Regions from separate parts of the Sodalis sp. RH22 genome, predicted to be linked through region 1. Evidence: predicted binding sites of a transcription regulator. Region 1 holds the regulator's gene; each other region holds the start of a gene.
What was found. Region 1 encodes PurR, which represses purine synthesis genes. Its sites were predicted from a motif close to CANGCAAACGTTTGCNTG; they were not measured.

Region 1 (3,165 bases):
TCATCAGCCGGGCGGCGGCAATGCGTAAGGTATCTTTTAAATGATGCGGAAGTTTATTCTCCAGACCCGCCCTGAGAACACGCTGGAAAAAAATGTCCAGCCGCTCACACTCCCACCAGCCATCCATGTAACTCTCGCCCAATCCCAAAGATCCATCCTGCAATACGCGCTTAAAAAATCCCGGATTCTTGATTCGGATATCAAATGGTCTTGAACCATTGAGTTCAATACCGGCTTCAGAGAGCAATTCATGGACGATACGGTACCAATCATTATCATGAAAGCTCAGGTCTTCAACGCACGAGGAACTCATAGCTTCTCCATCACCTTTCTTCTGCAGTGCCCCGTCAGGAAAAGCACTCACCATGCCTGCGGGCTTTATAAGAATCCACGGTTATCCGTGGTGTCTGAAGTATCACCATCAACAGAGGAATATAAAGTAAACCTTAGACTGCGACTTAGCCGGGCGCTTTATAAAAGGGTGATGTCATGTTGGAAAACACGACATACTTTTATACAAATTTATTAGACAACTCGTTATAATTGTTAACGATATTGAGTATAAGCCTGCATTTTAATTTAGACAATAGCTAACGCGCTAATGTATTTCCCATTATAACTTAATGATTTCTCGCTGAAACAATAACTCTTTGCACAGAGATCATTATATGAAAAATCTTGTGTCCGAGGCGGACGGCGCTTTACATAGCAACAGACCCTGGAGGCGCCAGCCCGTTGCCCGGGCCTGGCGCGTGGCCTTAAGCGGGGAAGGGACCGTCTGCGACCGAACGGCGTTCAATCAGCGACGGATGGACTTCGATGGTTTTGGCGTTCTCGCGTTTGCTGGTAATCCTATCGAGCAGCATGGTAAGCGCCGCCTCGCCCAAATCCTCTTTAGGCTGATGGATGGTGGTCAGCGCCGGGCTGAAAAAGCACGAATTGCGCACGTTGTCGTAGCCGATGATAGAAATATCCTCAGGTACGCTCAGGCCCATTTCATTAATGGCGCACAGTGCGCCCATGGCCATAATGTCGCCGCCGCAGAAGACCGCGGTGGGACGCGGCGTTTGCGCCAGGATTTGTTTCATCGCCAGGTAGCCGGATTCAGGCTCGAAATTGCCTTGCACAATCCAGCGGTCGTTTAACGGGATGCCGGCCTCCGCCATGGCATGCAGATAGCCGCGGTGGCGGCCGCCGCCGGTGTTGCGCGCCAGCTGTCCGGGAATGGCGCCGATGGCGCGATGGCCGCGTTTAAGCAAATATTGCGTCGCCATATAACCGCCGGCAAAGGCGTTATCGATAATGGTGTCGGTAAAATCACGGCGGGCCTCACCCCAATCCATGACCACCATGGGGATATGCTGATATTCCTCAAGCATATCCAGCAGCGTTTCGGGATACTCGGCGCACATCACCAGCAGGCCGTCGACGCGCTTTTGCGCCAGCATCGCCAGATAGGCGCGCTGTTTTTCGAGATCATTGTGCGAATTGCACAATATCAGGGTATAACCGCGAGCAAAGCAATGGTGCTCAATCGCCTCGATAATTTCGGCGAAATAGGGCGCCTCGCTGGTGCTGGCGAGCAGGCCGATGGACTTGGTGCGATTGACCTTCAGGCTGCGCGCCACGGCGCTGGGTGAATAATGCAGTTGTTTAATGGCGTCCAGCACGGCAATTTGAGTGTCTTGCGCAACAAAACGGGTTTTATTGATCACATGCGAAACGGTGGTTGTCGATACATTAGCGCGTTTTGCCACATCTTTAATGGTTGCCATGCCTTTGATACTCCCGTACGCCCTGGCTGGAATAATGTCTGTCGAAGGCGCAAGCACTTTCCGACGCTGTGGAATTAACCGTTAATTTTCGTTCATCCCGCGCCAAAGTGAAAGTGTTAAATGTGGCGGCTACAGGTTGGGAGCAAGCTTTTTCATCGCTGTTATGGCAAACTGACGATAACTGCTCTGCGGGCCGGTGGATAAGGCCGGCGCCCTGGTTTACGTTAAGGAGATAGAATGGACAGCGATTTAAAAATGTCGTTACTGACCACGGTGTTCTCGCTGCTGGTGATTATTGTCTTCAGCTTTACCGCCGTCATGAACTGACACCCTCTCGGTTCAGATATAAAAAAGAGGAGCCTTGGCTCCTCTTTTTTTTCCGGCGCGCCTTCAGCGGATATTTTTCGGCGTGACCACCCGGCGGGCGCCCACGTAATGATCCTGCCAATAATCCTCACTCAGATAGCTGATACGGATATCGCTGCCGGTGCGGGGCGACTGGATAAAGCGACCATTGCCAAGATAGACGCCGACGTGATCCGCCGCGCCGCGATTGGAAATATGGAAAAAGACCAGGTCGCCGCTTTCCAGCTCGTCTTTCTTAACCGGCGCTGCGTCGCGCAGGTGGTACATTTCGTTGGCTGTGCGCGGCATATGGATGCGTACCACATCCTTGTAGGCATAATAAATCAGGCCGCTGCAGTCAAAGCCGGTATTAGGCGACATGCCGCCCCAACGGTAAGGCTTGCCCATTTGGGAGAGGAGTTTATTCATGGCGGTAAGCTTGGCGGTCTGGTAGCGTTTCTTATGGCTCTCGCTCATCTTTATCGGCTGATCGTTGGCCACCAGTTCTACCGCCGCCTGATCTTTTATCATCCGGTGCCGGCCGTAACCTTTTTTATAGCCTTTTTTCGGCGGAGTGAAGGAGGCTATTTTTTTCGTCGCCGTGGTTTTTGATGCCTTGGCAAGAGGGGAGGTTTTGCTTTTCTTCGCGCCGGTTTTCGCCACCGCGGGTTCCAAAGGCCGTTTCACGCCGGCTTTTTCATGCGCCGGTTCCGGCGATTTTTTAATGCTGGCTTTTTCACTGACGGCGGGCGCGCTGGCGACAGGTTTGCTTTTCTTGGCTATTTTTACCGGTTTGCGTTTGCGCCGGTCGCCGGTTTTTGCCGCCGCTGCCTGGGATTTGCGCTGATCGGCATTGACGCCGGCGCTCGGCGCGGCATGTGCCAGGTTCAAAAACAACTGGGTAAAAAGCAACACAAAAAGCGTAAAGCATAAACGCATGATAAACGCTATCCTTATGTGGCCCAAAATAGGGGGTTATCAACACCTCACAGGAATTTAAGCTATTTACCTCGTCATTGCATCATCAATTCACTACTTATTGTGT
Region 2 (3,165 bases), 2.6 Mb from region 1:
CAGCCACCCGCTCGTCGGCGTGTTTCAGCCAACCGGCCTGATGGCTAAAGTAGCGCAGGGCGGTTAAAGTCATGTTTTCCTTTACCGACATGCCCAGCACCAGTCCGTCGCGCTTGCGATCCTCGGAAATATAGACAATGCCGTTGGCAAGCCCGTCCTGGGGCGACCTGGCGACCACGGCACGTCCGTCGAGCGTCACGCTGCCGCCGGTGCGCCTGGCGGCGCCATAGAGGGTTTTCATCAGTTCGGTACGGCCGGCGCCCATCAGCCCGGCGCAGCCCAGGATTTCCCCCTGGCGTAGGGAGAAACTGACGTCATGCACCCCGGGGCCCGACAGGTGGCTGACCAGCAGGCGCTCCTCGCCCGGACGCTGTGTGACGCGCGGATACTGTTCCTCCAGGCGGCGGCCCACCATCATTTCAATCAGCCTGTCTTCCTGCAGCTCGTTTACCGGCCGTTCGGCAATAAACTGCCCGTCGCGCATCACCGTGACATCGTCGCAGATCTCGAAAATTTCCTTTAGCCGATGGGAGATATAGACAATGCCGCACCCCTGCTGCTTCAGTTCGTTTATCACACTGAACAGCGATGCCGTTTCCGTATCGGTTAACGCATCGGTGGGCTCGTCCATGATGATCACCTGCGACTTAAAGCTGATTACCTTGGCGATTTCCACCATCTGCTGATCGCCAATCGATAATTCCCCCACCAACCGGTGGCTGCTATAGCCCAGGTTCAGGCGGCCCAGGAGTCGGTCCGCTTCGCGATACATCCGCTTCCAGTCGATGCCGCCGATACGGTTAAGGAATTCGCGCCCCAGGAAGATATTTTCGGCGATCGTCAGTTCAGGGATCAGGTTAAGTTCCTGATGGATGATACCGATACCGGCCTCCTGCGACGCCTTGGGGCCGCTGAAGGCAACTTCCTTTCCCATAAATATGAGCGTACCGGCATCCTTGCTGTAAATCCCGGTCAACACCTTCATCATGGTGGATTTACCGGCGCCGTTCTCCCCCACCAGCGCCATCACGCGGCCGGGATACACGGTCAGCGCCGCGCCGGAAAGCGCTTTGACGCCCGGAAACGACTTGTCTATCCCGCTCAGTTGCAGTAAGGGTTGCATAAATGCCTCAGAAGGTGACGCCGGAGCAGAGGATAACGTTGGCGAAGGGCGAGCACTCCCCGCTGCGAATAACGGCCCGGCTGTGGGCGGTCTGCGCTTTGAATGCCTGATGGCTGATATAGTCGATGACGATGGTATTGCCCTGCGCTTGCTCCAGCTGGGACAGCCCGGCCAGCAACGCCTGGTGCAGCGCGGGATTATGGGCGGCCATTTCGCTGGCGATTATCGCCCTTTCCACCTGCATCTCACTGGCCACGACGTCGAACACCTGTAAAAAGCCCGGCACGCCCTGGGTCAACGCCAGATCGATCCTGGCGGCTGTCGCGGGTATGGGCAACCCGGCATCGGCAATGACGATTTCATCGGTATGCCCCAAGCGGGAAATCAACGCGGAAACCTCGGCGTTGAGCAGTAATCCTTTTTTCATTGGCAGATCCTCCCAGCGAAACGTTTCGCTGGGCTGAAAATAATCACAAACGGGCCAAGCCACAAGCGGGAAACATCAAAAATGTGATCGCCATCGAAACGTTTCGCTGGACCAGGCGGCACGGCGGCGGCTGGCGTGACCACCGGCGCGTTGTTCATTATCGCCGGATAAAGAGCGGCCGCATCCTTGCCATGGCCTCAGGGCGCCATCTTTTGTTTGATCTCATAAATCACATCGTCCCATCTTTCTTCGCCACGCATGTTTAGACTGTGTTTATAGTCGTTGCCGCTGCGAAAAAAATCTTTTTTAATATCAATGATATCAATGGGGAAAAACATTTCACTTTCTGCATCCCACAACATATTCGCCCCATGGAGATCAGCGTGTATCATATTGACATTATTTAGTTTTTCCAGCATATCGACAAAGCGTTCAACTGCATCGTGCGGCAGGGAGCCCTCGGGAAGTGAATCTAACGTTATGCCGGGAATTTTGTACATTCTGTTATAAAAATTACCATCATTATCAGCAAATACCTTTGCCGATTCCGGGCCATAATATAAACGAAAGCTTTCAGCCTCCTTTTCCGCCAACATTTCAATATCTATATCGGCGTCGCCATCCGGATGTGGGCGCATCATCTTGATATACCAATTGGGATCCTGGCCATCCTGGAAAACGATACCGTAATCACCTTCACCAATCTGCGTACCGAGCAGGAGTTCAAGGTTAACGGATTCGTCATCGGGATCAAACACAGGCACTTTCCGCCCTTGCGCCGGCGCCACATTGACGGCGCTTTCATCAATTTTAAACCGTTTTGCCCAGGGAGGAATTTCACTAAACTGTTCAATATGCAAGGCAAACGAATATTCGTTAAACAGTCCCTCCTGGGGGAAATGGTATTGAGACAGCAGTGTTTTGGCCTGTTCAAGGTCGAACCCATCCAGGTCCTTGAGAATATCCACAGCATGCTTACGCGGCCTGAGTCCCCCCCGGCCGCTCATGCCAATCTTAAGGAGATCGTTAATCCTTTCCCTAAAATTTTCGACATGAAATTTATTTTTCTTGAAGCGAAGGTTGATTTTTCGATGATTATTCATCAGAAAAAACTTGTATGCGGTTTGCGGATATCTTTTCACTTTAAAATATTTATTTTTAATTTTCAGATATGAATTATTATTTATATCCCAGCGCAGGCCAAGCTTATCAGGCGTGGACAAATCGAACGCGTTGACGCTCTCCCCGACAATATCCTTGGCAATGGCGCGTCGCAGCGTTTTGGCGACATGGATTGACGTCGGCGCTTCAAACAACCAGCGGCGACCGTCAAACTCGACGGGATGGCCGCGCCGGCCAGGCATAGCCCGATTAAAAATTTCATATTTAAGGCCTCTTTTGGGCACTACCGCCGCGCGCACAGGCACTAATTCTCCCTTCAGCTCAACCACCCTCATTATGACATTATCACCCATAGCCATTGTGTCTTTTGACCTGACTTCAATAATTTTACCGGCACCATAGTGTTTGGGATTAAGGTTATCAACCTGAATATATTCATAGGCGCCGTCAAACCTCACCTTGAACGACTTAATTCTTTTCTCTTGTCTAAACG
Region 3 (3,165 bases), 1.3 Mb from region 1:
CGTGGCGCCGATCGTTGCGATAACAGACCCGGAGAAAGAACGTGGCGAGTAAGTTTCAAAACCGCTTGGTGGGAACCATCATCATCGTCGCCTTGGGGGTTATTGTCCTGCCCGGGCTGCTGGATGGCAAAAAAAAGCACTACCAGGACGAGTTTGCCGCTATTCCCCTGGTGCCTAAACCCGGCGACAGCGACGAGGCGGATGCCTCGCCGCAGGCCAACCAGGCCCTGCCCAGCCAGCCGCCGGAAGGCGCGGGGGCGGCGGTAGAGCAGGCCAGCCAGGCGCCGGATGCGGACGACTCCGACACGCCGGATGCCCCGCAGCCAGCCGCGCCGCCGGTGAAAGCGGCGCCTAAGGCCCCGCCGCGCGAGACGGTAAAAGCCGCACCGGCCAAACCCACCACCGCCGCCCGCCAGGAGCCGGTCAAACCCACCGCGCGACCTGAGCAAGCCAAACCCGTCGCCGCGCCCGCGCCGCGCATGGAACCGGCCAAGCCGGCCGCGAAACCCGAGGCCCGCACGGAAATCGCCGAGGCCAAACCCGTCGCGCCGCGCACGGAAGCGGCCCCTGAAGCCAAACCGGTCGCCGCGCCTAAGCCTGTGGAAAAGGAAACCCCGGAACAGGCGCCACAGGGACAAGCCTGGGTAGTGCAACTCGGGGCGCTGAAAAACGCGACCAAGGTAACTGAAATTGTCGGCAAGCTGCGCTTGTCCGGTTACCGGGTCTATACCGTGCCGTCGACGCCGGTGGCGGGGCAGATTACACGCATTTTCGTCGGGCCGGACGCATCGAAGCAAAAGCTGCAAAGCTCGCTGCCTGAAATGAACCAGCTCAGCGGCCTGAGCGGCCAGCTGCGGGCTTACCAGCCCCGGTAATAGATATGCGGCAGGCCCGCTCGCACCGTCCTTGCACAGGGCGCGTTAAAGGGAGAGCGTGCCAATGGGGTCGAATCGGGCGTGGTGTTCCCGCCCGACCGAGCGCCCCATGGCGCGGTAGGCCCGCTAGCACCGTCCTTGCACAAGGCGTGTTAAAGGAAGAGCGTGCCAATGGGGTCGAATCGGGCGTGGTGTTCCCGCCCGACCGAGCGCCCCATGGCGCGGTAGGCCCGCTAGCACCGTCCTTGCACAAGGCGTGTTAAAGGAAGAGCGTGCCAATGGGGTCGAATCGGGCGTGGTTTTCCCGCCCGACCGAGCGCCCCATGGCGCGGTAAGCCCGCTAGCACCGTCCTTGCACAGGGCGTGTTAAAGGGAGAGCGTGCCAATGGGGTCGAATCGGGCGTGGTTTTCCCGCCCGACCGAGCGCCCCATGGCGCGGTAGGCCCGCTAGCACCGTCCTTGCACAAGGCGTGTTAAAGGGAGAGCGTGCCAATGGGGTCGAATCGGGCGTGGTTTTCCCGCCCGACCGAGCGCCCCATGGCGCGGTAGGCCCGCTAGCACCGTCCTTGCACAAGGCGTGTTAAAGGGAGAGCGTGCCAATGGGGTCGAATCGGGCGTGGTTTTCCCGCCCGACCGAGCGCCCCATGGCGCGGTAGGCCCGCTAGCACCGTCCTTGCACAAGGCGTGTTAAAGGGAGAGCGTGTCGTCGCCGGCCTATCTTCCTGCGGCGATTGGCTTTTTTTAATCGCCGTTATTTATTTAACTTTGGGCAGGAATTCCGCTGCGCAAACGTTTTCGTTTTCTGATAGAATTCGCCGCGAACCAGCTTCGGGGCGGATGACCAAGGGATGCATGCATGATCTGGGTTGATTACGTCATTATTGGCATCATCGTATTTTCTGCTCTGATAAGTCTGATTCGCGGGTTTATACGTGAAGCATTATCATTAGTGACATGGGCATGTGCGTTTTTTGTGGCCAGCCACTATTATGTTTATCTTGCTATCTATTTTACCCGCTTTGAAGATCAGCTGGTTCGTAACGGTATCGCGATTGCCTTGCTGTTTGTGGCTACCCTGATCGTCGGGGCAATCGTCAACTACGTGATTGGCTCTCTGGTGGAGCGGACCGGTTTATCCGGCACCGACCGCGTGTTGGGCGTCTGTTTCGGCGCACTCAGGGGCATACTGGTCGTATCGGCCATGCTATTCTTCCTGGATACCTTCACCGGCTTCTCCCAGAGCGCGGACTGGCAGCAGTCCCAGCTTATACCGCAATTCAGCGGTATTATCAGATGGTTCTTCGACTATCTGCAAAGCACGTCGAGTTTCTTACCCAAGCATCTCACGCTTCGGTAACGCTGATGAGGAAATGACATTATGTGCGGTATTGTCGGTATCGCCGGATTTATGCCGGTCAACCAGTCGATTTATGACGCGTTAACGGTGCTCCAGCACCGTGGGCAGGATGCCGCAGGCATCGTCACCATTGATGCATTGGATTGCTTTCGCCTGCGCAAAGCCAATGGCCTGGTGAAGGATGTATTTGAAGCACGCCACATGCAGCGTTTGCAGGGGAACATGGGCATCGGCCATGTACGTTACCCCACCGCCGGCAGTTCCAGCGCCTCCGAGGCGCAACCCTTCTATGTCAATTCCCCGTTCGGCATCACCCTGGCGCATAACGGCAACCTGACCAACGCCCACGAATTACGCAAAAAATTATTCGAAAAAGGACGCCGGCATATCAATACCACGTCCGATTCGGAAATCTTGCTGAATATCCTGGCCAGCGAACTGGACCGCTTCCCGGACTACCCGCTGGAAGCCGATGATATCTTCGCGGCGGTTGCGGCCACCCACCAGCAGATCCGCGGCGCCTATGCCGTGGTCGGCATGATTATCGGCCATGGCCTGATTGCGTTTCGCGATCCGAACGGCATCCGTCCCCTGGTTATCGGCAAGCGCACCCTCGCCGACGGACGCAACGAATACATGGTGGCTTCCGAAAGCGTGGCGCTTGATACGCTGGACTTTGAGTTCCTGCGCGACGTGGCGCCGGGCGAGGCGGTGTATATCACTGAAGCGGGCCAACTGTTCACCCGCCAGTGCGCCGAAAACCCCCAAAGCCATCCGTGCCTGTTCGAATATGTCTATTTTGCCCGCCCGGATTCCTTTATCGATAAAATTTCGGTCTACAGCGCCCGCGTGCGCATGGGGCAAAAACTGGGCGAAAAAATCGCCCGTGAATGGGAAGACCTGGATATCGACGTGGTGATCCCCATCCCGGAA
Region 4 (3,165 bases), 340 kb from region 1:
CCCGACCGGCCCTTTCGTTTAAACAGCGGCTGGCAGGCCAATATGACCCGGGGCGAGTATGGCGAAAAATTCCGCCGCATCCAGGAACATCTTTTGGCGGGTGATTGTTACCAGGTCTGTCTGGCACAACGCTTCAGCGCGGCGTTCGCGGGCGATGAATGGCAGGCGTTCCGTCATCTGCTGGAGCATAACGCCGCGCCGTTTTCCGCTTTTTTGCGCCTGCCCGGCCAGGCGGTGCTGAGCCTGTCGCCGGAGCGGTTCCTGCGGGTAAACGCGGGACAGATCCAAACGCGGCCCATCAAGGGCACGCTGCCGCGCCTGGCGGATGCGGAGCAAGATCGGCTGCAAGGGCAAAAACTGGCGGCATCGCCAAAAGACCGGGCGGAAAACCTGATGATCGTGGATTTGCTGCGCAACGATATCGGACGGGTCGCCGTCCCCGGCAGCGTCCGGGTGCCGGAACTGTTTAAAATCGAGGCCTTTCCGGCAGTCCATCATATGGTCAGCACCATTACCGCGCGGCTGCCCCCCCATCGTACGCCGTGCGATCTGGTGCGCGCCTGTTTTCCCGGCGGGTCCATCACCGGCGCCCCCAAAATCAAGGCCATGACGTTAATCGACCAGCTCGAACCGCAGCGCCGTAATGCCTGGTGCGGCAGCATCGGCTACCTGAGCCGCTGCGCCACCCTGGACACCAATATCGCCATCCGCACGCTGCTCACGGAACAAGGGCGCATCTATTGCTGGGCGGGCGGCGGCATCGTCGCCGACAGTTGCGAGGAAGCGGAATACCAGGAAACCCTGGACAAGGTCGCCAAGATACTGCCGCTGCTGCTGGAGTTAAATCGCCCATGAACAGCACTGACAACACCCTGACGCTTACGGATTTCATCACCCGTTTCCAACTGCAGTTGCCGCAACCCAGCGAGCCGGCGCGCAACCAGCGCCGGGCGGCGGTATTGATACCCATCATCTGCCATCACCAGCCGACGGTGCTGTTGACGCGCCGATCGGCGACACTGCGCAAGCATGCCGGCCAGGTGGCCTTCCCCGGCGGGGCGGCGGATAAGGAAGACGCGTCCTTAATCGCCACCGCGCTGCGCGAGGCCCACGAAGAAGTGGCCATCCCGGCCTCGTCGGTCAGGGTCCTGGGGCAACTGCCGCCGGTGGACAGCAGCAGCGGTTTCCAGGTCACGCCCATCGTCGGCCTGCTGGCGGCCGGCACCCGTTTCCGGGCCAGCCGCGACGAGGTGGCGGACATGTTTGAAATGCCCCTGCACCAGGCGTTATCCCTGGCCAGCTATACTCCCCTGCAAATACAGCGCCGCGCCAAAAACCTGCAGGTTTATTTTTCCTGGTATCAAAGCCATATGGTCTGGGGCATGACCGCGCAGATTTTGTATCGGCTGGGCCAACACATCCATCTTTAACGCACGTCCCTTCGTTCCCGGCCGCCGGTTGGGCCGCCGCTATCCCTACCAACCCGCGCCGTGATGGTCATCGCGTCCCGGCAATAAAAGACTTCCCAACGCGATGAAAACCGTTACAATCTCCTATCTTTGCCATATTTGCGAAATATAACTCCATATTAATAATTAAACATAGTCATTTATATAGGTTGTATATCTCGTTATTTCTGACGACAAAAAACCGTCTCCGGCACGCACGTGAAAGGAGATGATCCACGGGCAACGGCTTGCTTTCAGATTAGCCATAACCAGCATGACGCCAGGCCGCCCCGGGGTAGAGGACCGCTTCGTATCGGTCGTCAAACGCAAAGGAAGCGCTTTTTTGGATTAGTTTTTATCATGCGAAAGCGCAAGCCTAACCCGGCATGAGTCATTACAATTAACTGCATTACCCACGGGTATGCGTATTTTATCAGTTCTGAGGAGAGTCAACGTGATAAGCGTTTTCGATATGTTTAAAATCGGCATCGGCCCGTCCAGTTCCCATACCGTGGGTCCAATGAAAGCCGGTAAACAGTTCGTGGACGATCTCGTCGATAAACGGCTGCTCAATGATGTCACGCGCATCGCCGTGGATGTTTACGGTTCGTTATCGCTGACGGGCAAGGGACACCATACCGACATCGCCATTATCCTGGGCTTGGCGGGCAACCGTCCCGATACGGTGGATATCGACGCCGCGCCGGCCTTTATCCGCGACGTTGAGCAACGCCAGCGCCTGATGCTGGCCGGCGGGCCGCACGAAGTGGATTTTCCCCGCGAAGGCGGCATGGTATTCCACGGTTCCTACCTGTCATTGCATGAAAACGCCATGCGCATTCACGCCTTCGCTGGCGAACAGGTCATCTACAGCCAGACGTATTATTCCGTCGGCGGCGGTTTTATCGTTGATGAGGCCCATTTCGGCCAGCCGGTTATCGACCAGATCGCCGTGCCCCACCCTTTCGCCAGCGCCCAGCAGCTGCTCGACCAGTGCAAACAGACCGGTCTGTCGCTGTCGGGGCTGGTGATGCTTAATGAACTGGCGCTGCATAGCCGCGCCGATATCGACAATTACTTCGCCGATATTTGGCAGACCATGCGCGCCTGCATCGATCGCGGGCTAAATACCGAAGGCGTATTGCCCGGCCCGCTGCGGGTGCCCAGGCGCGCATCGGCGCTCAGGCGCATGCTGGTCTCCACGGATAAGCTCTCCAGCGATCCGATGGTGGCGATTGACTGGGTGAATATGTTCGCGCTGGCGGTCAATGAAGAAAACGCCGCCGGCGGAAGGGTGGTCACCGCGCCAACCAACGGCGCCTGCGGCATCGTGCCGGCGGTGCTGGCTTATTACGATCATTTTATCGATCCGGTCACGCCCGAGGTCTACCTGCGTTATTTCCTGGCCTGCGGCGCCATCGGCATTCTTTATAAGCTGAACGCCTCCATTTCCGGCGCCGAGGTCGGCTGCCAGGGTGAAGTAGGCGTCGCCTGCTCCATGGCGGCGGCGGGACTGACGGAATTGATGGGCGGCAGTCCCGAGCAGGTCTGCGTGGCGGCGGAAATAGGCATGGAACATAATCTGGGGCTGACCTGCGATCCGGTGGCCGGCCAGGTACAGGTCCCCTGCATCGAACGCAACGCCATCGCTTCGGTCAAGGCCATCAACGCCTCGCGCATGGCGCTGCGGCGCACCAGCGCGCCGCGGGTGTCGCTG

Region 2: a site for PurR is predicted at 1,564-1,581, ahead of rbsD (D-ribose pyranase). Genes of this name have one in related genera too.
Region 3: a site for PurR is predicted at 1,658-1,675, ahead of cvpA (colicin V production protein). Genes of this name have one in related genera too.
Region 4: a site for PurR is predicted at 1,686-1,703, ahead of ACL2XN_RS06530 (L-serine ammonia-lyase). Genes of this name have one in related genera too.

Annotation. Positions count from the first base shown of each region.
Region 1 is NZ_CP178731.1:1,102,481-1,105,645, forward strand. Features, by position in the region: gene cfa (cyclopropane fatty acyl phospholipid synthase) at 1-313, opposite strand, end outside; gene purR (HTH-type transcriptional repressor PurR) at 759-1,775, opposite strand; gene ACL2XN_RS05040 (YnhF family membrane protein) at 2,013-2,102, shown strand; gene ACL2XN_RS05045 (NlpC/P60 family protein) at 2,166-3,059, opposite strand.
Region 2 is NZ_CP178731.1:3,728,107-3,731,271, forward strand. Features, by position in the region: gene rbsA (ribose ABC transporter ATP-binding protein RbsA) at 1-1,123, opposite strand, end outside; gene rbsD (D-ribose pyranase) at 1,131-1,550, opposite strand; gene ACL2XN_RS16925 (hypothetical protein) at 1,748-3,165, opposite strand, start outside.
Region 3 is NZ_CP178731.1:5,595,855-5,599,019, forward strand. Features, by position in the region: gene folC (bifunctional tetrahydrofolate synthase/dihydrofolate synthase) at 1-52, shown strand, start outside; gene dedD (cell division protein DedD) at 42-875, shown strand; gene cvpA (colicin V production protein) at 1,732-2,232, shown strand; gene purF (amidophosphoribosyltransferase) at 2,254-3,165, shown strand, end outside.
Region 4 is NZ_CP178731.1:1,437,981-1,441,145, forward strand. Features, by position in the region: gene pabB (aminodeoxychorismate synthase component 1) at 1-855, shown strand, start outside; gene ACL2XN_RS06525 (CoA pyrophosphatase) at 852-1,430, shown strand; gene ACL2XN_RS06530 (L-serine ammonia-lyase) at 1,903-3,165, shown strand, end outside.